Regions from separate parts of the Pseudomonas sp. NPDC089422 genome, predicted to be linked through region 2. Evidence: predicted binding sites of a transcription regulator. Region 2 holds the regulator's gene; each other region holds the start of a gene.
The links. Region 2 encodes FliA, which starts transcription of late flagellar genes. Its sites were predicted from a motif close to CTAAAGTTTNNNNNNNNNNNGCCGNTAA; they were not measured.
Positions count from the first base shown of each region.

Region 1: the regulator FliA is predicted to act here: its motif matches at 2,015-2,042, upstream of ACIPZ8_RS04890 (methyl-accepting chemotaxis protein).
Region 3: the regulator FliA is predicted to act here: its motif matches at 2,797-2,824, upstream of ACIPZ8_RS20080 (methyl-accepting chemotaxis protein).

Region 1 is NZ_JBIVHW010000002.1:264,542-272,443, reverse strand. It holds gene ACIPZ8_RS04910 (twin-arginine translocase TatA/TatE family subunit) at 1-120, shown strand, start outside; gene tatB (Sec-independent protein translocase protein TatB) at 124-501, shown strand; gene tatC (twin-arginine translocase subunit TatC) at 498-1,289, shown strand; gene ACIPZ8_RS04895 (16S rRNA (uracil(1498)-N(3))-methyltransferase) at 1,286-1,993, shown strand; gene ACIPZ8_RS04890 (methyl-accepting chemotaxis protein) at 2,096-4,012, shown strand; partial or broken gene ACIPZ8_RS04885 (methyl-accepting chemotaxis protein) at 4,087-5,184, shown strand; gene ACIPZ8_RS04880 (methyl-accepting chemotaxis protein) at 5,194-6,087, shown strand; gene ACIPZ8_RS04875 (amino acid ABC transporter ATP-binding protein) at 6,200-6,934, opposite strand; gene ACIPZ8_RS04870 (amino acid ABC transporter permease) at 6,927-7,889, opposite strand.
Region 2 is NZ_JBIVHW010000005.1:255,788-263,689, forward strand. It holds gene ACIPZ8_RS11850 (chemotaxis protein CheA) at 1-1,888, opposite strand, end outside; gene ACIPZ8_RS11855 (protein phosphatase CheZ) at 1,901-2,689, opposite strand; gene ACIPZ8_RS11860 (chemotaxis response regulator CheY) at 2,708-3,082, opposite strand; gene fliA (RNA polymerase sigma factor FliA) at 3,190-3,930, opposite strand; gene fleN (flagellar synthesis regulator FleN) at 3,927-4,760, opposite strand; gene flhF (flagellar biosynthesis protein FlhF) at 4,854-6,161, opposite strand; gene flhA (flagellar biosynthesis protein FlhA) at 6,173-7,902, opposite strand, start outside.
Region 3 is NZ_JBIVHW010000010.1:219,332-227,233, reverse strand. It holds gene ACIPZ8_RS20090 (HlyD family type I secretion periplasmic adaptor subunit) at 1-392, shown strand, start outside; gene ACIPZ8_RS20085 (tRNA-uridine aminocarboxypropyltransferase) at 409-1,008, opposite strand; gene ACIPZ8_RS20080 (methyl-accepting chemotaxis protein) at 1,163-2,728, opposite strand; gene ACIPZ8_RS20075 (LysR family transcriptional regulator) at 2,861-3,754, opposite strand; gene speB (agmatinase) at 3,980-4,930, shown strand; gene ACIPZ8_RS20065 (sodium:solute symporter) at 5,063-6,442, shown strand; gene ACIPZ8_RS20060 (PA1414 family protein) at 6,507-6,635, opposite strand; gene ACIPZ8_RS20055 (LysR substrate-binding domain-containing protein) at 6,760-7,653, opposite strand; gene ACIPZ8_RS20050 (MFS transporter) at 7,760-7,902, shown strand, end outside.

The DNA.
Region 1 (7,902 bases), on a different contig from region 2:
GAGCAGACCCCGCCGCCCGCCCAGCCTGTGCCGCCAGTACAGAACACCGCCCAGCCGCAGCAAGGCCACACCATCGAGGGCCAGGCCCAGCCGGTCCAAGAGCCGCAGCGGAAAGACTGACCCATGTTCGGCATCAGCTTCAGCGAGCTGCTGCTCGTCGGCCTGGTCGCCCTGCTGGTGCTCGGCCCCGAGCGCCTGCCTGGCGCCGCGCGTACTGCGGGGCTGTGGATCGGGCGGCTGAAACGCAGCTTCAATGCGATCAAGATGGAGGTCGAGCGCGAAATCGGTGCCGACGACATCCGCCGCCAGCTGCATAACGAGCACATCCTGCAGATGGAAGAGGAAGCCAAGCGCATCCTCAACCCGCTGACGCCACCCGCGCAGCCGCCGGTGACCACAGCCAGCGTGCAGCCACCTGCCGGGCTTGAAGCCAGGCCGGTAGAGCAACCTGCCGCCCCGACCGCACCCTCTGAACCGCCTCAACCGCCGCGAGCCCCATGAGCGAAAATCCGGAACACGACCAGCCGATGCCGCTGGTTTCGCACCTGACCGAACTGCGCACCCGCCTGCTGCGCTGCGTGGCGGTCATCTTCCTGATCTTTGCCGGGCTGTTCTCCTTCGCCCAGCAGATCTACACCCTGGTGTCGGCGCCGCTGCGCGAACACTTGCCGGCCAACGCGACGATGATCGCCACCGATGTGGCCTCGCCGTTCCTCACGCCGTTCAAGCTGACCATGATCGTTTCGCTGTTCCTGGCGATCCCGTTCATCCTTCAGCAGATCTGGGGCTTCATCGCACCCGGACTGTACCGCCATGAAAAGCGCATCGCCATTCCGCTGCTGGTGTCGAGCATCCTGCTGTTCTACGCCGGCATGGCTTTCGCCTACTTCCTGGTGTTCCCGCTGATGTTCAGCTTCTTCGCCAAAGCCACTCCGGAAGGCGTGGCGATGATGACCGACATCACCGCCTACCTCGATTTCGTCATGACCCTGTTCTTCGCCTTCGGCGTTGCCTTCGAGATCCCGGTGGCCGTGGTGCTGCTGGTGTGGATCGGCGTGGTCGACGTGAAGTACCTGAAGAAGGTCCGCCCGTACGTGATCATCGGCTGCTTCGTGGTCGGCATGATCCTCACCCCGCCGGACATCTTCTCGCAGACGCTGCTCGCCGTGCCGATGTGGCTGCTGTTCGAAATCGGCGTGCTGTGCGGCAGCCTGATCCGCAAGCGCAGCCATGCTGAAGACGAAGCCACCAACGACCACAACGACCAGCCGCCAGCGACCCAGCCGTGAACCTGTTACTCCTTGAAGAGGCCGACTTTGTCTCGGCCGACCGCGTCGTTCTCGCTGATCGGCGCTTCACCCACATGCAGGACATCCACCGTGTCGCCGTGGGTGACACGCTGCGCGTAGGCCGCATCAACGGCCTGATGGGCAAGGCCACAGTGCTGCGCCTGGCACAGCATGAAGCCGAACTGGAGGTGGCTTTCGACCAGCAGCCACCGGCCAAGCTGCCGCTGACCCTGGTGCTGGCCGTGCCGCGACCGAAGATGCTGCGCCGGCTGTTCCAGACCGTGGCGACCCTGGGCGTGCCGCGGCTGATTCTGGTCAACAGCTACAAGGTTGAGAAAAGCTTCTGGCAAACGCCCTTTCTCCACCCAGAAGCCATCCGCGAGAACCTGATCCTCGGCCTGGAGCAGGCCCGTGACACGGTGCTGCCCGAGGTGATCATCGAAAAACGCTTCAAACCGTTCGTCGAAGACCGCCTGCCAGCCATCGCCGACGGCACCCTCGGCCTGGTCGGCCACCCCGGCCCCTACCCGGCCTGCCCGCGTGCGGTTGAAGGCCCGGTAACCCTGGCCATCGGCCCCGAAGGCGGCTGGATCCCTTACGAAGTCGACCTGTTCGGCAAGGCTGGCCTGGCACCTGTTCAGCTGGGTGATCGCATTCTGCGCGTGGAAACCGCCGTGACTGCCCTGCTTTCGAGGATTTTCTGACAGCCGGGTCAGCTTTTTGCTATCAAGTTTCCCCGGCGCAAGCCGATGGTGTTTGGCAACACAACAAAAAATCTGTGCTGCCACGTTGCCGGGGAGTCGAACATGTACCAATGGTTTTCCCAATCGCTCGGGAATGTAAGCGTCAATCGCAAGCTGGGGCTGGGCTTCGGCCTGGTGCTGTTGCTGACTCTGGCCATCACCTTTACCGGTTGGCAGGGCCTGAACAGCGTCACCGAGCGCGGTGACAAGCTGGGCAACATTTCGGTGATCCACCAGTACACCCAGGAGCTGCGCATCGCCCGCCAGCACTACCAGCGCGACCGCAACGATGCGGCCATCGGCGAGCTGGAAAAGGCCCTGGGCAATCTGGAGCGCCAGATCACCTTCATGCTCGGGCAGATCGAGCAACCCACCGACCGCCAGCGCCTGCAACAGCAGCAGGCCGCAGTCAGCCAGTACCAGCAGGCCTTCAACGAGCTCAAGCAAGCCGGTCAACGCCGCGACGCCGCTCGCGGTGTGCTGGGTGACAGCGCCGACAAGGCGGTCGAGCTGATCAGCCGGGTGCAGCAGCGCCTGCTGCAGGGTGGCGACATCAGCCAGTACCAGCATGCCGTGGACGTCAGCGTGCTGGTGCAGCAGGCACGCTTCCAGGTACGTGGCTACACCTATAGCGGCAACGCGGACTACCAGCAGACCGCGCTGCAGGCCATCGACCAGGCGCTGGCCGAGCTCAAGGCACTGCCCGCCAGGCTGCCGGCCGAATATGCCGCCAGCCTCGACGACTCGGCCACCGCGCTGGCCGCTTACCGCGATGCGGTAACCCAGTTCGGCAACGCCCAAAGCACCAGCGAGCAGGCGCTGCAGCGCATGGCTGACCAGGGCACGGTGCTGTTGCAGACCAGTGAGGCAATGACCGTTTCGCAGACCGAAGTGCGCGATGCCGGCACTGCCCAGGCCAAAGTCATGCTCGGCGGTGCCACCGCCCTGGCCTTGGTACTGGGCCTGCTCGCAGCCTGGGCCATAACCCGGCAGATCATCATCCCCCTGCGCCAGACCTTGGCTGCCGCCGAGCGCGTGGCCAACGGCGACCTGCGCCAGGACCTGCATTCGACCCGCCGCGACGAACTTGGCCAGCTGCAAGCCAGCATGCAGCGCATGACCCAGGGCCTGCGCGAGCTGATCGGCGGCATCGGCGATGGCGTCACGCAGATCGCCAGCGCCGCCGAAGAATTGTCGGCAGTCACCGAGCAGACTAGCTCCGGGGTCAACAATCAAAAGGTCGAGACCGACCAGGTCGCGACCGCGATGAACGAGATGGCCGCCACCGTGCACGAAGTGGCACGCAACGCCGAGCAGGCCTCGGAGGCTGCGGCAATGGCCGACCAGCAGGCACGCGAGGGCGATCGGGTGGTCAGCGAGGCGGTCGCGCAGATCGAGCGCCTGGCCAGTGAAGTGGTCAACTCCAGCGAAGCGATGAACCAGCTCAAGGCCGAAAGCGACAAGATCGGCAGTGTGCTCGACGTGATCAAGTCGGTGGCCCAACAGACCAACCTGCTGGCACTCAATGCCGCCATCGAAGCGGCGCGTGCGGGTGAGGCCGGGCGCGGCTTTGCGGTGGTCGCTGACGAGGTGCGCAGCCTGGCCCAGCGCACCCAGCAATCCACCGAAGAAATCGAAGAGCTGATCGCCGGCCTGCAAAGCGGCACCCAGCGCGTGGCCAGCGTGATGGACGCCAGCCGTCAGCTGACCGACAGCAGCGTCGAACTGACCCGCCGCGCTGGCAGTTCGCTGGAAACCATCACCCACACCGTGTCGTCGATCCAGGCCATGAACCAGCAGATCGCCACGGCAGCCGAACAGCAGAGTGCTACCGCCGAAGAGATCAACCGCAGCGTGATGAATGTTCGCGATATCTCCGACCAGACGTCGGCGGCGAGTGAGGAGACCGCCAGCTCCAGCGTCGAACTGGCCCGCCTGGGCACCCACCTGCAAGGGTTGGTCGGACGATTCAGGCTCTGATGCTTCTATCTGTGCTGAATTTTCCTACATAATTTTCAGGTCAAGTCCTACAAGCCCTCCGCCGATTGGCAGGGATGGGATGCCGGCATTACGCCAGCACCCCATCCCCATCAACTGGACGGAGACCTGCCATGTTCGGCTACCTCAATCACAGGCTCGGCAACATCAGTGTCGGCGCCAAACTCGCCCTGGGCTTCGCCGTGGTCCTCGCGCTCACCCTGGCCACCACGGTCAGCGGCTGGCGTGCCCTCGACGGCGCCATCACCCGCTCGGAACAACTCAGCGAAATCGGCCGGATCAACGACCTGGTCAAAGACCTGCGCGCCGAGCGCATCACCTATCGTGTGCTGGCCGATGACGCCAGCAAGGCGCAGATCGTGCAGATCCTCGGGCAACTGGAAAGCCTGCTGACGACCCTTCAGCAACGCAGCAACGTCGATGAGTCGCGGCAGATGCTGACGCAGAAGCTGCAACTGCTGCAGCGAATGCGTGATGCTTTCACCGCCCTGCAGAACACGGTCAGCAGTCGCACGCAGCTGCGTACGGCCATGCAGGCGCAGGAAGCGAAACTGAATTCCGTCGTCGATGATCTGCAGACACAGGCCCTGCTGAAGATGCCAGGCGACAACCAGCAAGGCGCCGTTCTGGGCTTGATGGACACCCTCAGCCGGCATGTTGACTCCGCCAACCAGCAGAGCCTGGTACCGGCCTATACGTTCTCCCCGCTGGAAGACTTTGCCAAGGTTGGCGATGCCGCGCTGGATGCCGCCGACGTCAGCCTCGAGCAGTTGCTCAGAGCCCTCATGCCGCTGGGCCTGCCTCGTGCCCTCACCGAGCAGCCCGGCATCGAACTGGCCAAGTACCGGACCAGCCTCGATCAATACCGCCGCACCGCGCTGCAGGTCGAGCAGCTGCAGAACGAAATGGAGCAGATGGGCATCGAGCTCAGGGCTGTCAGCGTCGAACTGGGTGAACGCAAAGTGGAACAGCGTGACAACGAGGCCGTGGCCGCCCGTTCCTTGCTGACCAGCGTGGCCGTGCTGGCCCTGATCGTCGGCATCCTCGCCGGCTGGCTGATTACCCAACAGATCACCCAACCCCTGCGCCAGACGCTGACGTTGGCGGCGCGTATCGCCAAAGGCGACCTGAGCCAGCTCGAGCCCGTGCAGCGCCGCGACGAAATGGGGCAGTTGCAGGCCAGCATGCGCGAGATGACCATGAGCCTACGCGAGCTGATTGGCGGTATCGATCAGGGCGTCGGCCAGCTGTCCCAGGCTGCTTCGCAGCTGGCAGCCAGCAGCGAGGACACCAAGCTGCGCATCAACCAGCAGCGCGAGGAAACCGACCAGGTCGCCACCGCCATGAACCAGATGAGCGCCACCGTGCAGGAAGTGGCGCAAAACGCCGAGCAAGCTTCACTGGCGGCCACCAATGCCGACCAGCAGGCACAACTGGGTGACCAGGTAGTAGGTGAAGCCATCGGCCGCATCGAACAGCTGGCCGGTCAGATGGACCATTGCCTGGCCGCCATGCAGCACCTGGCCGGCGAAAGCCAGCGAATCGGCAGTATCCTCGATGTGATCAAATCGGTATCGGAGCAGACCAACCTGCTGGCACTGAACGCGGCGATCGAAGCCGCCAGGGCGGGTGAAGCGGGCCGCGGTTTTGCCGTGGTGGCCGATGAGGTGCGCGGTCTGGCGCAACGTACCCAGCAGTCCACCGAGGAAATCGAGCAACTGATCGACAGCCTGCACAGCGGTACCGACGAGGTCACCCACTTGCTCGACGACAGCAAGCGCCTGACCGAGCAGAGCGTGGAGCTGAGCCGCAGGGCGGGGCAGGCCTTGGGGCAGATCACTGACACGGTCTCGAGCATTCAGGGCATGAATCAGCAGATAGCCACGGCCAGCGAAGAACAGAGCGTGGTGGCCGAGCAGATCAACCGGAGCGTGATCAGTGTGAGGGATGTGTCGGACCAGACCGGTGCGGCCAGCGAGCAGACAGCGGCTTCGAGTGGGGAGCTGGAGCAGCTGGGGCGACAGTTGCGGGGGATGGTGGGGCGGTTCAGCCTCTAAGACCGAGTCGCCTGCTTCGCGGGTCAAGCCCGCTCCCACAGGTCAGACACCAGCCTTGAAGGCGGTGCAGGACCTGTGGGAGCGGGCTTGACCCGCGAAGGGGCCGGTGCGGTTAAAGCACCTGGCGCAGGAAGGCCTGCGCGCGCGGGTCCTTAGGCGCAGCAAAGAACGCGGCCGGCGCCGAATCTTCCAGCAGCTTGCCGTGATCGAAGAACAGCACGCGGTCCGCCACTTCACGGGCAAAGCCCATTTCGTGGGTGACGCAGACCATGGTCATGCCTTCCTGGGCCAGGGTCTTCATCACGTCCAGCACCTCGCCAACCATTTCCGGGTCGAGCGCCGAGGTTGGTTCGTCGAACAGCATCACTTTCGGGTCCATCGCCAGGGCGCGGGCGATCGCCACCCGCTGCTGCTGACCACCCGAAAGGCGCGACGGGTACTCGTTGGCCTTCTGCGCGATACCGACCTTTTCCAGCAACGCACGGGCTTTGGCTTCACGCTCGGCCTTGTTGCGCTTGCGCACCACCTTCTGCGCCAGGCACAGGTTTTCCAGCACGGTCATGTGCGGGAACAGGTTGAAGTGCTGGAACACCATCCCGACTTCGCGGCGGTAGGCGTTGATATCGGTCTTCGGGTCGGCCAGTTGCAGGCCGTCGATGGCCACATGGCCTTCGTCGAAATGCTCCAGGCCATTGAGGCAGCGCAGGAAGGTCGACTTGCCCGAACCCGACGGGCCGAGCACCACCACCACTTCGCCCTTGGCGACTTGCGTGGTGACGTTATCCACAGCCCGCACCACTTGGCCGCGGGTGTCGAAGACTTTCAGCAGGTCACGGACTTCAATCACTTTGCGCAAGCCTCCGCTCGAGCCGGCTGGCGATGTGCGACAGCGGCAGGTTGATCAGCAGGTACAGGCCTGCCACGCAGAACCAGATCTCGAAGGTCGAGAACGACGTGGTGATGGCCTCGCGGCCGCTTTTGGTCAGTTCGGTGATGGCGATCACCGACACCAGCGAGGTGTCCTTGACCAGGCTGATGAACTGCCCCGCCAGCGGTGGCAGCACGCGCTTGAACGCCTGCGGCAGGATCACGTGGCGCATGGACTGGCCCGCGTTCAGGCCCAGCGAGCGAGCAGCCTCGTTCTGGCCCTTGGCAATGGACTGCACGCCGGCGCGGACGATTTCCGCGACATAGGCGCCGGTGAACAGCGCCAGCGCGGCCACCCCGGCGAACTCCCGGGACAGGTTGAGTACGGTGCCGATGAAGAAGTAGAAGATGAAGATCTGCACCAGCAGCGGCGTGCCGCGCACCAGTTCGACGTAAACGGTCGACAGGTCGCGCAGGGTCGGGTTGTTCGACAACCGGCACAGGCCGGCGAACAGGCCGATCACCAGGCCCAACGCACCGGACACCACCGAGATCCACAACGTGGTCCACAGGCCCCAGGCCAGCGGGCCGGCTGCCCAGTGCCGGGTCACGCCAATCTGGTCGCCTTCGGCAAAATCGTCGCCACGGCTCAGTTGCAGGCTGTCCTTGGCCACATCGAGCACTTGCTCGGCGCCACTCTCGTCCTTCAGCGTGACGCGGGCGTTATCGCCGGAGATGACGATTTCCTGCACGGTACCGTAACCGGCGGCGCGCTGGGTTTCCTCGGCCTTGTAGGCGAAATACTGCGGTACGCGGTTCCAGCGCCACTCGTAGGAAATCATCGAAGTGGCCATGTACAGGCTGAACGCCAGGCCCACCAGGACCAGGGCGGTCAAGCCATGCCAGGGCCACTGGGCTTTCTTGTGTTTGATCACGTGGGGTACTTCC
Region 2 (7,902 bases):
TGCGCGACAGGTCGAGGTGGAAGATCTCGTTGACGTTGACCAGCGGGAAAGCGAACGCCTGGTTGCCCAGCATCACCATCAGGGTCGGCATGATCGCCAGGGTCAGCGGCACCTTGATGACGATCTTCGAGCCCTGGCCCTTGGCCGAGAAGATGTTGATCGAGCCGTTGAGCTGGGAAATCTTGGTCTTCACCACGTCCATGCCGACGCCGCGGCCGGACACGTCGGAAATCTCGGTCTTGGTCGAGAAGCCCGGGGCGAAGATCAGGTTGTAGCAGTCCGACTCGCTCAGGCGGTCGGCGGCGTCCTTGTCCATCAGGCCCTTTTCCACGGCCTTGGCGCGCAGGATGTTCGGGTCCATGCCCTTGCCGTCGTCGGAGATCGACAGCAGGATGTGGTCGCCTTCCTGCTCGGCCGACAGCACCACACGGCCGGTCCGGGCCTTGCCGGAGGCTTCACGCTCGTCCGGCATCTCGACACCGTGGTCGACCGCGTTGCGCACCAGGTGCACCAGCGGGTCGGCCAGGGCCTCGACGAGGTTCTTGTCGAGGTCGGTCTCTTCACCGACCAGCTCCAGGTTGATCTCTTTCTTCAGTTGCCGAGCCAGGTCGCGGACCAGGCGCGGGAAGCGGCCGAAGACTTTCTTGATCGGCTGCATGCGGGTCTTCATCACCGCGGTCTGCAGGTCGGCGGTGACCACGTCGAGGTTGGACACGGCCTTGGACATGGCCTCGTCGCCGCTGTTCAGGCCCAGGCGCACCAGGCGGTTACGCACCAGCACCAGCTCGCCGACCATGTTCATGATCTCGTCCAGGCGCGCAGTGTCGACACGCACGGTGGTTTCCGCTTCGCTGGCAGGCTTTTCCGCGGCCGGGGCCGGGCTGCGGGCAGGCGCGGCAGGTTTGGCAGCGGCCGCAGCAGCCGCAGCCGGGGCTGGCCGGGCGACCGGTGTGCTTTCGGCCTTGGCGACAACCGGCGCAGCCACGGCGACAGGCGCTTCGGCAGCATCGGTTTCACCGGAAAACTTGCCCTTGCCGTGCAACTGGTCGAGCAACGCTTCGAACTCGTGCTCGGTGATCTCGTCACTGCTGGCGGGTGCGACAACGTTTTCCACTGCAGCGGTGGCAGCCGGCAAGGCATCGGCCTGGAAGGTGCCCTTGCCGTGCAACTGGTCCAGCAACGACTCGAATTCTTCGTCGGTGATCTCGTCGCTCACCGGCGCACTGCCATCGACCAGCGCTTCGGTGGCGGCCACTTCGGGCGAGAACTGGCCCTTGCCATGCAATTGATCGAGCAGCGATTCGAACTCGGCGTCGGTGATGTCGTCACCCGCGCCGCCCAGGGTCTCGCCCTGCAGCTGTTCTTCGGCTGCGGCCGCTTCGGCCTTGACCGCGTCGAGCGAGTCGAGCAGCTGCTCGAACTCGGTGTCGGTAATGTCCGCCTCGGCAGCCACCGGCTCCGGCGCAGCTTCGACCACCGCTGCCGGGGCGTCGGCGCTGGCAGGTTCCGCCAGGCGCGACAGGGCCGCCAGCAGCTCCGGCGTGGCCGGGGTCACTTCGCTGCGCTCACGCACCTGGCCGAACATGCTGTTGACCGTGTCCAGTGCTTCGAGCACCACATCCATCAGTTCCGCGTCGACCCGGCGCTCACCTTTGCGCAGGATGTCGAACACGTTCTCGGCAATGTGGCAGCATTCCACCAGCTCGTTCAGCTGAAGGAAGCCGGCGCCCCCTTTTACAGTGTGGAAACCGCGAAAGATCGCATTGAGCAGGTCGGCATCGTCGGGCCGGCTTTCCAGCTCGACCAGTTGCTCGGACAGTTGCTCAAGAATTTCGCCGGCTTCTACCAGGAAATCCTGAAGGATTTCTTCATCGGCGCCGAAGCTCATTAAACGTGCTCCTTAAAAACCCAGGCTGGACAGCAGATCGTCGACGTCGTCCTGACCGGACACAACGTCTTCACGCTTATCGGCATGAATCTGCGGACCTTCACCCCGAGTCGGATGTTTTTCTTGATCTTTTTCAGCGCGCAGCTGCTGGTGGTCATGTTCGATACCGGCAAAACGGTCGACCTGACTGGCCATCAGCACGAGCTTGAGCAGATTGCTTTCCACTTCGGTGACCAGCGCCGTCACGCGCTTGATCACCTGGCCGGTCAGGTCCTGATAGTCCTGGGCCAGCAGAATGTCGTTGAGGTGGCCGGCGACCTTGCGGTTACCCTCGGCGCTGAGCGTCAGGAAACTGTCGACGCGCTTGACCAGGTCGCGGAACTCCGGCGCTGCGACTTCGCGGCGCATGAAGCGCTGCCAGTCGACGCTCAGGCCTTGCGCCTCGGCTGCCAGCTCGTTGAGCACCGGCGTGCTCTCCTCCACCAGGTCCATGGTGCGGTTGGCAGCGCCCTCGGTGAGCTTGACCACGTAGGACAGGCGCTCGGTGGCGTCGGTGATCTGCGAGACTTCCTCGGCCTGCGGCATGCGCGGGTCGATCTGAAAGCTGACGATCGCGCTGTGCAGTTCACGGGTGAGCTTGCCGACTTCCTGGTACAGGCCACGGTCGCGGGTCTGGTTGAGCTGATGAATCAGCTGCACCGCGTCGCCGAAACGGCCCCGTTCCAGGCTCTCGACCAGCTCCTGAGCATGTTTCTTCAGGGTCGACTCGAACTCCCCCAAAGACGTCTGTGTTGATTCCATGGCGCCCCCTGACGTGACTCAGCCGTTGACGCGTTCGAAGATCTTCTCGATCTTTTCTTTGAGCACCTGGGCGGTGAACGGCTTGACCACGTAACCATTGACGCCGGCCTGGGCCGCTTCGATGATCTGGTCGCGCTTGGCTTCGGCGGTCACCATCAGCACCGGCATGGTCTTCAGGCGATCGTGGGCACGGACCTTGCGCAGCAGGTCGATACCGGTCATGCCAGGCATGTTCCAGTCAGTCACCAGGAAGTCGTAATGGCCGCTTTCGAGCATCGGCAGCGCGGTGGTGCCGTCATCGGCTTCATCGGTGTTGGTGTAGCCCAGGTCACGCAACAGGTTCTTGATGATCCGCCGCATCGTCGAAAAGTCGTCAACGATGAGGATTTTCATATCTTTGTTCAAGTAGACCTCCAAGCAGTCTCAAACGCGCTCGGCCCCGAGCACGCGTATTCATTCAATTCGGTACAACGTAGAAAACGACTGCAACGACCCTTGGCTCAACGCGCCCGCCATTCCCCCAGGCGGCTGCGCAGGCGCGCGGCACACTGGCTGTGCAACTGGCTGACACGCGATTCGCTGACCCCCAGCACCTCACCGATTTCCTTGAGGTTCAGCTCTTCGTCGTAGTACAGCGCCAGCACCAGGCGCTCACGCTCCGGAAGGTTGGCGATCGCATCGGTCAGGGCAGCCTGGAAGCGCTCGTCCTCCAGATCGCGCGACGGCTCGACCTGGCCACTGGCGCCGTCCTCGTGCAACCCTTCGTGCTCGCCGTCCTGCAACAGGTCGTCGAAACTGAACAGGCGGCTGCCCAAGGTATCGTTCAGGATCCCGTAGTAATCATCGAGACTCAATTGGAGTTCGGCAGCAACTTCATGATCTTTAGCGTCGCGGCCCGTTCTTGCTTCCACGGCGCGCATCGCGTCACTGACCATGCGCGTATTGCGGTGCACCGAACGCGGTGCCCAATCGCCCTTGCGGACCTCGTCGAGCATCGCCCCGCGGATGCGGATGCCGGCGTAGGTTTCGAAGCTGGCGCCCTTGCTGGCGTCGTACTTGTTGGCCACTTCCAGCAGGCCGATCATGCCGGCCTGGATCAGGTCCTCGACCTGGACGTTGGCCGGCAGGCGTGCCAGCAAGTGGTAGGCGATGCGCTTGACCAGCGGCGCGTAGCGTTCCACCAGCTCGAACTGGGCGTCTTTCGACGCCTTGCTGTACATCTTGAAGCCGCTCGCGTTCATAGCACAGGTCCTGCGCTGGTGGGTTGCACCAGGCGCTCGACAAAGAACTCAAGGTGGCCGCGCGGGTTGGCCGGCAGCGGCCAGCTGTCGACCTTCTGCGCGATGGCCTTGAAGGCCAGGGCACACTTGGAGCGAGGGAAAGCCTCGTACACCGCGCGCTGTTTCTGCACCGCCTTGCGCACGCTCTCGTCATACGGCACGGCGCCGACGTATTGCAGGGCGACGTCAAGGAAGCGGTCGGTGACCTTGGTCAACTTGGCGAACAGGTTGCGCCCTTCCTGCGGGCTCTGCGCCATGTTGGCCAGCACACGGAAACGGTTCATGCCGTAGTCGCGATTGAGCAGTTTGATCAGCGCGTAGGCGTCGGTGATCGAGGTTGGCTCGTCGCACACCACCAGCAGCACTTCCTGCGCCGCGCGCACGAAGCTGACTACCGAGTCACCGATACCCGCAGCGGTGTCGATCACCAGCACGTCGAGGTTGTCGCCGATCTCGCTGAAGGCCTGTATCAGCCCGGCATGCTGGGCCGGGGCCAGGTGCACCATGCTCTGGGTGCCGGAGGCGGCCGGCACGATGCGCACACCGCCAGGCCCCTGCAACAGCACATCACGCAGCTCGCAGCGCCCCTCGATGACATCGGCCAGGGTGCGTTTCGGGGTGAGGCCAAGCAATACGTCGACATTGGCCAGGCCAAGGTCGGCGTCCAGCAACATCACCCGGCGGCCGAGTTCGGCCAGCGCCAGGGACAGGTTCACTGAAACGTTAGTCTTGCCGACGCCACCTTTGCCACCGGTGACGGCGATCACCTGTACGGGATGCATGCTACCCATGTTCGTTGTTTACCTTGTCTCGCTTGGACCCAAGCCACACGCGGGGTAGCACTGCCAACCCCGGAATGTAGGTACTTTGCATACGCTTCATCCTCAACCTGCGCGCCGCGGGTTGTGGTAGAGATCAGCGAACATGTCGGCCATCGCCTCTTCGCTGGGCTCGTCCTGCAGCTGCACGTTCACCGCGCGGGTCACCAGCTGGTGCGGGCGCGGCAGGTGCAGGTCGTCAGGAATGCGCGGGCCGTCGGTGAGGTAGGCCACGGGCAGTTCATGACTGATGGCCAGGCTCAGCACGTCGCCGAGGCTCGCCGTTTCATCGAGTTTGGTCAGGATGCATCCGGCCAGGCCGCAGCGCTTGTAGCTGTGGTAGGCAGCGGTCAGCACCTGCTTCTGGCTGGTGGTGGCCAGCACCAGGTAGTTCTTCGCGGCAATGCCACGGCCGGCCAGGGTTTCCAGCTGCATGCGCAGGGCCGGGTCGCTGGCTTGCAGGCCGGCGGTATCGATCAGCACCACGCGCTTGCGCAGCAGCGGCTCCAGCGCGGCGGCCAACGACTGGCCCGGATCGACGTAGGTCACCGGTACGTTGAGGATGCGCCCCAGGGTCTTGAGCTGCTCCTGGGCACCGATGCGGAAACTGTCCATGCTCACCAGGGCCAGGTTCTGCGGGCCGTACTTGAGCACGTAACGCGCTGCCAGCTTGGCCAGGGTGGTGGTCTTGCCCATGCCGGCCGGGCCGACCATGGCGATCACGCCGCCCTCTTCGATCGGTTCGACCTGCGGCACTTCGATCATCCGTGCCAGGTGCGCCAGCAGCATGCGCCAGGCCTGGCGCGGCTCTTCGATGCCATTGGTGAGGTCGAGCAGTTCGCGGGCGATCGGGCCGGACAGGCCAATGCGCTGCAGGCGACGCCAGAGGTTGGCCTGGGCCGGTTTGCTGCCCTGCAGCTGGTTCCAGGCCAACGAGCCGAGCTGCACTTCGAGCAGCTCACGCAGGCCCGACAGCTCCGAGCGCATGGCGTCGAACAGGCGCGGGTCGACCGGGGCCGGAGCAGGCGCGGCAGCCGCTGCCGGGGCATCGACATGCGCTTCGATCAATGGCTCGGCGGCGGTCAGCGACTGGCCGGCGAACAATTGGCGGTTGCCTTCGCTGGCCTCGGCGCGGTTGTCCAGCTCGGCCTGGGCAGTGGCGATGCGCGACTGGGTCTTGCGCAGCTCTTCTTCCAGCTCGACGTTGGGCACGCGCGGGGCCAGCGCGGACAGCTTGTAGTCCAGCGCGGCGGTCAGCTCGACACCACCGGCGATGCGGCGGTTGCCGATGATGGCGGCATCGGAGCCCAGCTCATCACGAACCAGCTTCATGGCCTGACGCATATCGGCGGCGAAAAAACGCTTGACTTGCATAACCCACTACCTCAGCCGTTGGGGCCCACTGTGGCAACGATGGTGACTTGCTTGTTATCCGGTATTTCCTGATACGCCAGAACATGCAAATTCGGTACAGCCAGGCGGCCGAAGCGCGACAACATGGCACGGATCGGGCCAGCTACCAGAAGAATGGCCGGTTGGCCTTGCATTTCCTGGCGCTGGCAGGCGTCGATCAGCGAACGCTGCAGCTTTTCGGCCATGCTCGGCTCAAGAAGAACACCGTCTTCCTGACCTTGCCCGGCCCTTTGCAAACTATTGAGCAAGATCTGTTCCAACCTTGGCTCAAGGGTGATCACAGGCAGCTCGGACTCAACGCCGACAATGCTTTGGACGATGGCACGACACAATCCGACGCGCACTGCCGCCACCAGCGCGGCGGTATCTTGACTCTTGTTGGCATTGTTGGCGATGGCCTCGGCAATACTGCGGATGTCACGCACCGGCACTTGCTCTGACAACAACGCCTGCAGGACCTTGAGCAGCCCCGACAAGGAAATGACACCAGGCACCAGCTCTTCTGCAAGTTTAGGCGAAGCCTTGGACAATACCTGCAACAGCTGCTGGACCTCTTCGTGACCGATCAGCTCGTGGCAGTGCTTCTGCAGGATCTGGTTGAGGTGGGTGGCAACCACGGTACTGGCGTCGACCACGGTATACCCCAGCGACTGCGCCTGGGCGCGCTGGCCGATGTCGATCCACACCGCCTCGAGGCCGAATGCCGGGTCGCGCGCGGCGATACCGTTGAGGGTGCCGAACACCTGCCCCGGGTTGATCGCCAGCTCGCGGTCCGGGTAGATCTCGGCTTCGGCGAGAATCACGCCCATCAGCGTCAGGCGATAGGCGCTGGGCTGCAGGTCGAGGTTGTCGCGGATGTGCACGGTCGGCATGAGGAAGCCCAGGTCCTGGGAAAGCTTCTTGCGCACCCCCTTGATCCGCGCCAGCAGCTGGCCACCCTGGTTGCGGTCGACCAGCGGAATCAGGCGGTAGCCGACTTCCAGGCCGATCATGTCGATCGGCGTCACGTCGTCCCAGCCCAGCTCCTTGGTTTCCAGCGCGCGCTGCGGCGACGGCAGCAGGTCCTGCTGGCGCTGCGCCTCCTTCTGCGCTTCGACCTTGGCCTTCTGCTGCTTCTTCCACACCAGGTAGGCACCACCACCGGCCAGCAGGCCGAGGCTGAGGAAGGCAATGTGCGGCATGCCCGGCACCAGGCCCATGATGATCATCAGTCCCGCGGACACACCCAGCGCCTTGGGCGAGTCGAACATCTGGCGGTTGATCAGCTTGCCCATGTCCTCGGAGCCCGAGGCCCGGGTGACCATGATCGCGGCAGCGGTAGACAGCAGCAGTGATGGCAATTGCGCCACCAAACCGTCACCGATGGTCAGCAAGGCGTAGACCTTGCCCGCATCGCTGAACGACATGTTGTGTTGCAGCATACCGATCAGCATGCCGCCGATCAGGTTGATGAAGAGGATCAGCAGGCCGGCGATGGCGTCACCGCGGACGAACTTGCTGGCACCGTCCATCGAACCGTAGAACTCGGCCTCCTGGGCCACCTCGGCGCGGCGCGTCTTGGCCTGGGCCTGGTCGATCAGGCCGGCGTTGAGGTCGGCGTCGATCGCCATCTGCTTGCCGGGCATCGCGTCGAGGGTGAAGCGCGCGCTCACCTCGGAAATACGCCCGGCACCTTTGGTCACCACCACGAAGTTGATGATCA
Region 3 (7,902 bases), on a different contig from region 2:
TGGTGCAGCCCGGCAGCGATCTGGTGGAGATCGTGCCGATCGAGGACAACTTGCTGATCGAGGCCAAGGTGCGCCCGCAGGACGTGGCCTTCCTGCACCCGGGGCAACCGGCGATGGTCAAGTTCAGTGCCTATGACTACACCATCTACGGCGGGCTCAAGGCCAAGCTGGAACTGATCAGCGCCGACACCGTCACCGATGACAAAGGCAATGCGTTCTACCTGATCCAGGTGCGGACCGAGAAGAACCACCTGGGTGGAGACAACAAGCCGTTGCTTATCATCCCCGGGATGGTGGCCACGGTGGATATCATCACCGGGCAGAAGAGTGTGCTGGATTATCTGCTCAAGCCGGTGCTCAAGGCACGGACCGAGGCACTGAGGGAAAGGTGAGTATCCTGTGCTGGCCTCAGCCTTTACCATGATTTCGGTTGAAGGTCTCGGCGCCCATGGCCTTGATCTGCCCTTCGATCAATACCTCGAACGGTTTCAGCAAATCATCGAAGTTCGATGGCTGCTCCATCACGTTCAACGCTTGCACCACTGCCTCGATGGTCGATACCGCCCCCGGCTCCGGCGCCTTGCGCAAGCGGTAGCGTGAGGGTGCCACTTGCGCCAGTGTCACCCTGGGCAGCGCCTCCAGCAGCGGGTTCAGGTACAGCAACTTGCGTGCCTTGCGCCAGGTGCCGTCGGGGACGATCAACATCAACGGCTTGTCGTCCGTTTCGCCGTAGGCTGTCAGCGCTTGTGCCTGCTCGCCGGGGAACAGCAGTACGGGACGATAGCCTGGAGTCGCCAACAGCTCGGCAAGATCAGCGAACACTTCGCCAACCCGCAGCTCGGCATTGACCAGGCCCAAGGCAGCCAGGCGTGCGGTATTGAGCGCGTGTGCGGTCTCACTGGGGTGCTGCAGCAGGACCACGCGGGTGCGGCTGTCGAGGCTGGGGATCAGTGGGCAGAGGCAATGGTCGAGCGGGCGCTGGCAGCGCTCGCAGCGGGGTCTGGGCATGGGGTTCTCCGTTGGTGGGAGAATTTTGCCACAGGCCGGAAGTTTGGGCCCGCTTTGCGGGCCATCGCCGGCAAGCGCGGCTCCCACAGGTTAGGAGCCGCGCTTGTCGTGGCGATGAACCGCGGCGATGGGCTGCGAAGCAGCCCCAACGGCCTCAACGGTTAAACCGCTCTGCCAGGCTATGCAGGTACTCGGCCATCCGCTCCAGGTCCTGGCTGATCTCGGCCCCCTGCTTGGCCTGCCCTGCGCTCTGGTCGCACAGCTGGGCAATGCGCACGATCTGCTGGTTGATGTCCTCGGCCACATGGCTCTGCTGCTCCGACGCCGTGGCCATCTGCTGGCTCATGCCGGTGATGCGGCTGACCGCCTGGGCGATCCCGGCCAGCGCTGCCTGCACCGCCTCGACGCTGTGCACGCTGTCCCGCGAGATCTGCTCGCCGCGGCTTGCGGTGCTCACCGCCCGCTCGGCGCCGGCACGCAGCGAGGCGATGATCTGGTGGATCTCGTCGGTGGAAGAGCGTGTGCGCTGAGCCAGCGAGCGCACCTCGTCGGCGACCACGGCAAAGCCCCTGCCCTGCTCGCCGGCCCGGGCCGCCTCGATGGCGGCGTTGAGCGCCAGCAGGTTGGTCTGCTCGGCAATCGAAGTGATCACATCGACCACGCTGCCGATCGACTGGGTCTGCTCGGCCAGGGCGTTGACCGCCTGGCCGATGTCGTTGACTGCCTCGCTCATGCTGCCCATGGCCTTCAGGCTCTGCTGCGCCAGCTCGCTGCCTTGCTGGGCCAGCTGGTCGGCATCACCTGCAGCATGGGCGGTGCTTTGCACGTTGTGGGTGACCTCCTGGATGGTCGCGGCCATCTGCGCGATGGCCGTGGCCGACTGGTCGGTCTCGCTGCGCTGACGGTCGAGCATCTGTGCCTGGGCATCGGACAAGTCGGCCGATTGCGCGGCGCGCGACTTCACCCCGACGCCGGCATCCACCAGGCGGGTGAGCGCGGTCTGCAGGCGCGCCTCTTCGCTGATGATGGCCAGGTCCAGCTGGCCCTGCAGGCCAGGGTTGTCACTGTAGGTCAGGGCCACCAGGGGACTGGTGAACGCCTTGGGGTGTTCGTCGAGGGTGCGCCGGATCGCCCGATCCTGCCGCTGTTCGATCAGGTACCAGGCCACCAGCAAGCTGGCCATCAACAGGCCCAGCGCCGCGTAGGGTGGTAGCCAGAGGTAACCGGCAGCCGCCAGCAGCCCCGCGCCGATCAATGGCCCGCCACGGCCCAGGCCGCGCCCGAACCGGGCCGCCCAGGGCGCCGGGGACTTGCCTGCGCGCAGGCGCGCGTAAAGTGCCTCGGCACGGCGGATCTGCTCGCAGGTCGGTACCGAGCGCACCGACTCGTAGCCGCTGATACGGCCATTTTCGTAGATCGCCGTGACATAGGCGCTGACCCAGTAGTAATCGCCGTTCTTGGCGCGGTTCTTGACCACGCCCATCCAGGGTTTGCCTTGCTTGATGGTCTCCCACATATGCCCGAAAACCGCCGCAGGCATGTCGGGATGACGCACCAGATTGTGCGGCTGGCCGACCAGTTCGTCATAGGTGAAGCCGCTGATCGCCACGAAGGCATCGTTGCAGTAGGTGATGCGGCTGTTGAGGTCCGTGGTGGAAATCAGGCGCTGATCGCCGGAAAAAGTTCTTTCGTGCTCAGTGACGGGCAAGTTCATGCGCATCTTGAACGGTCCTTCGAAGATGGGAGTTAGGATCAGCGCAACTAAATATCTAGCAGAGCGTGGGGAGGTTAGCGGCCAAAAGGAAAATTAATTTAGAGCACCCAGTCGGATTGTCCTACAAAAGTGTAACCGTCAACCGACATACAACTGGCTCTTGAGCAAGTCCCGGAATGTTTGAATCAGCGGCTCACGACTACGCCCCCTGCGGATGATCAACGAGAAAGGCGCCTGATAACCGAAAGTGGCCGGCGATAGCACCCTGAGGTCACCCTTGTCGACCCAAGCCTGGGCGTAGTGCTCCGGCAGGTAGCCAATGTAGGCGCCCGAGAGAATCAGGATCAGTTGCGCCTCCATGCTCTCCACCGTGGCCGCACTGTGCTTGAAGCCATGCCTGGCCAGTTCGGCCTGGCTCCAGTAGCCCCGCCCCACCATGCGCTGCTGGGTCACAACCTGCTCGGGGATGCGCCGCTCGGCGAACAACGGGTGGCGACTGCTGCAGTACAGCCAATGCTGCTCGCGGTAAAGCGGCTGATAAAGCAAGCCACTCATGCGCGAGGAAAACGCACCTATGGCCAGGTCCAGACGGTTGTCCTGCACACCGAGCTGCAGCTCGTAGGGGCTGGACACCGACAGGTGCAGGTGCACCGCCGGGTGTTCCTGGCTATAGGCCCCGATGGCCTCGGCCAAGGGCAGAGCCTGATCGCCTACGGTGGAGTCGATCACGCCGAGGTTGAGGGTGCCGCGCAATTCACCCTTGAGCGCTGCGGCGTACTGTTCGAAACCATCCAGCTCGGCCAGCAGGCGCAGCGTCTCCTGGTGGAACAGCTCGCCCTTGCTGGTCAGGCTGAAGCCGCCGCGGCCGCGGTGGCACAAGACGATACCCAAGGTGCCTTCGAGCTGGCTCATGTAGGTACTGATGGCCGAGGTCGACAGGTTGAGCTCGCGCTGGGCATTGGCGAACCCCTGGTGGCGCACCACGCTGACGAAGATGCGCAGCAGTTTCAGGTCGGGCAAGGTCGAGGCCATGATGCAACGGTTCCGCAGGGGTATTGGCGCGCAGTCTAACCGCTCCTGCCGCCTTTAGTTCAGAAATTCCTGAAGTAAGTATTTGCCGGTAGCGATTCTTTCCACGCACTACCTTGCGCAGACTTGGCCGAAATGTCCCTGCCCGCCAGCGTATCCAGACTTCAAAGGCGTGCGGCGGCACAGGTTCGAACAAACAGAACAATCGACCGACTGATGAGGCCCACCGTGGACAAAGTTCTCCACCAACCACTGGGCGGCAACGAAATGCCGCGTTTCGGCGGCATCGCCACCATGCTCCGTCTCCCCCACCTGCAAAGTGCCCAAGGCCTGGACGCCGCGTTCATCGGCGTACCGCTGGACATCGGCACCTCGCTGCGCTCCGGCACCCGTTTCGGCCCGCGCCAGATCCGCGCCGAATCGGTGATGATCCGCCCGTACAACATGGCCACCGGTGCCGCCCCGTTCGACTCGCTGTCGGTGGCCGACATCGGTGACGTGGCGATCAACACCTTCAACCTGCTCGACGCCGTGCGCATCATCGAAGAAGCCTACGACGAGATCCTCGAACACAACGTCATCCCGATGACCCTGGGTGGCGACCACACCATCACCCTGCCGATCCTGCGCGCCCTGCACAAGAAGCACGGCAAGATCGGCCTGGTGCACATCGACGCCCACGCTGACGTCAACGACCACATGTTCGGCGAGAAGATCGCCCACGGCACTACCTTCCGCCGCGCCGTGGAAGAAGGCCTGCTCGATTGCGACCGTGTGGTGCAGATCGGCCTGCGCGCCCAGGGCTATACCGCCGACGACTTCAACTGGAGCCGCCGTCAGGGCTTCCGCGTGGTGCAGGCCGAAGAGTGCTGGCACAAGTCGCTGGAACCGCTGATGGCCGAAGTACGCGAAAAGGTCGGCGGTGGCCCGGTGTACCTGTCGTTCGACATCGACGGCATCGACCCGGCCTGGGCCCCAGGCACCGGCACCCCGGAAATTGGCGGCTTGACCACCATCCAGGCGATGGAGATCATTCGCGGCTGCCACGGCCTGGACCTGATCGGCTGTGACCTGGTCGAAGTCTCCCCGCCTTACGACACCACCGGCAATACCTCGCTGCTCGGCGCCAACCTGCTGTTCGAGATGCTCTGCGTGCTGCCGGGCGTCGTGCGTCGCTGATACCGCTGCACCCCGGCAGGAGCCATGAGGGAGGGCCATAGAGGCCCGCCAACACAAGACAAGACCGCCGGGCGCCGTGAACACGCCTGGGCGGTCGATCTCGCCATAATAAAGATAATCGGGAGACCCCCAATGGCCTTGGACATCATTGTTGTAATGATCTATACCGTCGGCATGCTAGGGCTGGGCTGGTATGGCATGCGGCGCGCGAAAACCCAGGAAGACTACCTGGTGGCCGGGCGTAACCTCGGCCCGACCCTGTACATGGGCACCATGGCTACCACCGTGCTCGGCGGCGCCTCCACCGTCGGCACCGTACGCCTCGGCTACGTCCACGGCATCTCTGGTTTCTGGCTGTGCGCAGCCCTGGGCCTGGGCATTATCGCCCTCAACCTGTTCCTCGCCAAACCGTTGCTGCGCCTGAAGATCTTCACCGTCACCCAGGTGCTGGAACGCCGTTACAACCCCATGGCCCGCCAGGCCAGCGCGGCCATCATGCTGGCCTATGCGCTGATGATCGGCGTGACCTCGACCCTGGCCATGGCCACCGTCCTGCAAGTGCTGCTCGACCTGCCGTTCTGGGCGTCGCTGCTGCTCGGCGGCGGTGTGGTGGTGGTGTATTCGACCATCGGCGGCATGTGGTCGCTGACCCTCACCGACATCGTCCAGTTCGTCATCAAGACCGTTGGCCTGATGTTCATCCTGCTGCCGGTGTGCCTGTACAAGGCCGGTGGCTGGGACACCCTGGTAGCCAAGCTGCCGGCGGCCAGCTTCAGCTGGACCACCATCGGCTGGGACACCATCATCACCTACTTCCTGATCTACTTCTTCGGCATCCTGATCGGCCAGGACATCTGGCAGCGGGTGTTCACTGCCCGTGACGAGAAGGTCTGCCAGCGCGCCGGCACCACCGCAGGTGTGTACTGCGTCCTGTACGGTCTGGCGTGCGCCCTGATCGGCATGTCTGCGCATGTGCTGATGCCGGACCTGGCCAACCCGAACAATGCCTTTGCCGAAATGATCAAAGGCCAGCTGCCGGAAGGCATTCGTGGCCTGCTGATGGCGGCAGCCCTGGCGGCCATGATGTCGACTGCCAGTGCCGGCCTGCTGGCGGCCTCGACCACCCTGACCGAAGACCTGCTGCCCAAGCTGCGTGGCGGCAAGCAGTCGAGCCTGGGCGTCAGCCGCCTGTTCACCCTGCTCACCGGCCTGGCGGTGCTGGGCATCGCCCTGGCGGTGAACGATGTGATCAGTGCCCTGACCCTGGCCTACAACCTGCTGGTTGGCGGCATGCTGATCCCGCTGATCGGTGCGATCTTCTGGAAGCGCGCCACCACCGCAGGCGCCATCGCCAGCATGTCGCTGGGCTTTGCCACCGCACTGTTCTTCATGTTCAAGGACGGGCTGGATGCCAACACGCCGATCTACTACAGCCTGGCGGTTGGCCTGGTGAGCTTCGTGCTGGTGAGCGTGCTGTCGCGCAAGCCAGTGGCTGAAGTGAAGCTGGCCTGATCAGCCCACATAAGCAGAAACAAGAAGGCCGCAGCATCTGACAGATGCTGCGGCCTTTTGCATTTCAGCGACGACGCGGCTGGCGCTTGCGCTGCTCTTCATCAGTCGGGATCGGCACCGGCTGCAAGGGTGGTGGAATCAGCCCCAAAGCGACGGCCAGGTCGTGGAGCCAGTTGAACATTTGGTTTTTCATAATGCCCCCTTGACGGGTCAGCCTCACGGCAATTCAATCCTGCGATGTTTCATACAGATCATAGCCCTATGTCCTGTACTACGCATGCTCTTGTTCCTACAGATATGGGCTAGTTTGACGCGGATCAAGCGGAAACGGCGCATTCCGACGACTGGTTAATCGTTTCGCTTTGTTGCATGTCGATCCAGGCCTGCAAATTCGCCCCACGCATCCCCTGTCGCCACATCAACCAGGTTTCCGCGTGATCGAAGGGCGTCTGCAAGCGATGAGCGTGCACGCGGTCACGCCCAGGAAGGCTATCGAGCATCGATTGCGCCATCAAGGCCACCCCCGCGCCGGCAATCACGCAGGCCAGCATGCTCTGGTACGACTCGATCTCCATCACTCGCCCCATCGGCGTGTGGTCATGGGCATACCAGGCCTCCAGACGCATCCGGTAGGAACAGCCTTGGCGGAAGGTGAACACTGCCTTGCCCGCCACGTCCCTGGCACTGCGCACCGGCGGGTGCTCCGGGCTGGTGATCAAGACCAGCACTTCATCGCACAGCGGCACACCATCCAGCCCGGCCAGGCTTGGCGGGCCATCCACCAGTGCCGCATCCAGGCGATGGCTGAGCAGGCCCTCGAGCAGGTCGCCGCTGGGTGCCGCCTGTACCTGCAGGCTCACGGCCGGGTACTGCTGGTGATAGCGCGCCAGCAGCGCCGGCAAGTGGATCGCGGCAGTGCTGTACATGGTGCCCAGCACGAAGTCGCCGGCCGGCTGGCCGCCCTGCACCGCCGCCACGGCCTCGTCACGCAGTGCCGATAGACGGCTGGCGTAATCCAGCAGCACCTTGCCGGCGGGTGACAGCTGCAGGCGCTGGCGCTCGCGCAGGAACAGTTCCACCCCCAGTTGCTCCTCGAGCTGGCGCAGGCGCGTCGACAGGTTCGACGGCACCCGGTGCAGCCGCTCGGCGGCGCGGGTTACCGAGCCCTCCTCGGCGACCGCCTGGAAGATGCGCAGTTGACTGAACTCCATGACATTCTCCAAAACAGAACAACTTGATCATCATTATTCAATTTTATTGAAAGTCAACTCGCCATAACCTGCCATCCATCGCATTGATTCGCGCAGGAGAGTCCTCATGTCGCCGTTCGCTCAATTGCTGGCCAGCGCCTTAGCCCTGATGATGGCCATGGGCATTGGCCGCTTCGCCCTTACCCCACAACTGCCGCAACTGATCGCCGAAGGCCAGTTCGACCTGACCGCCGCCGGGCTGGTGGCGGC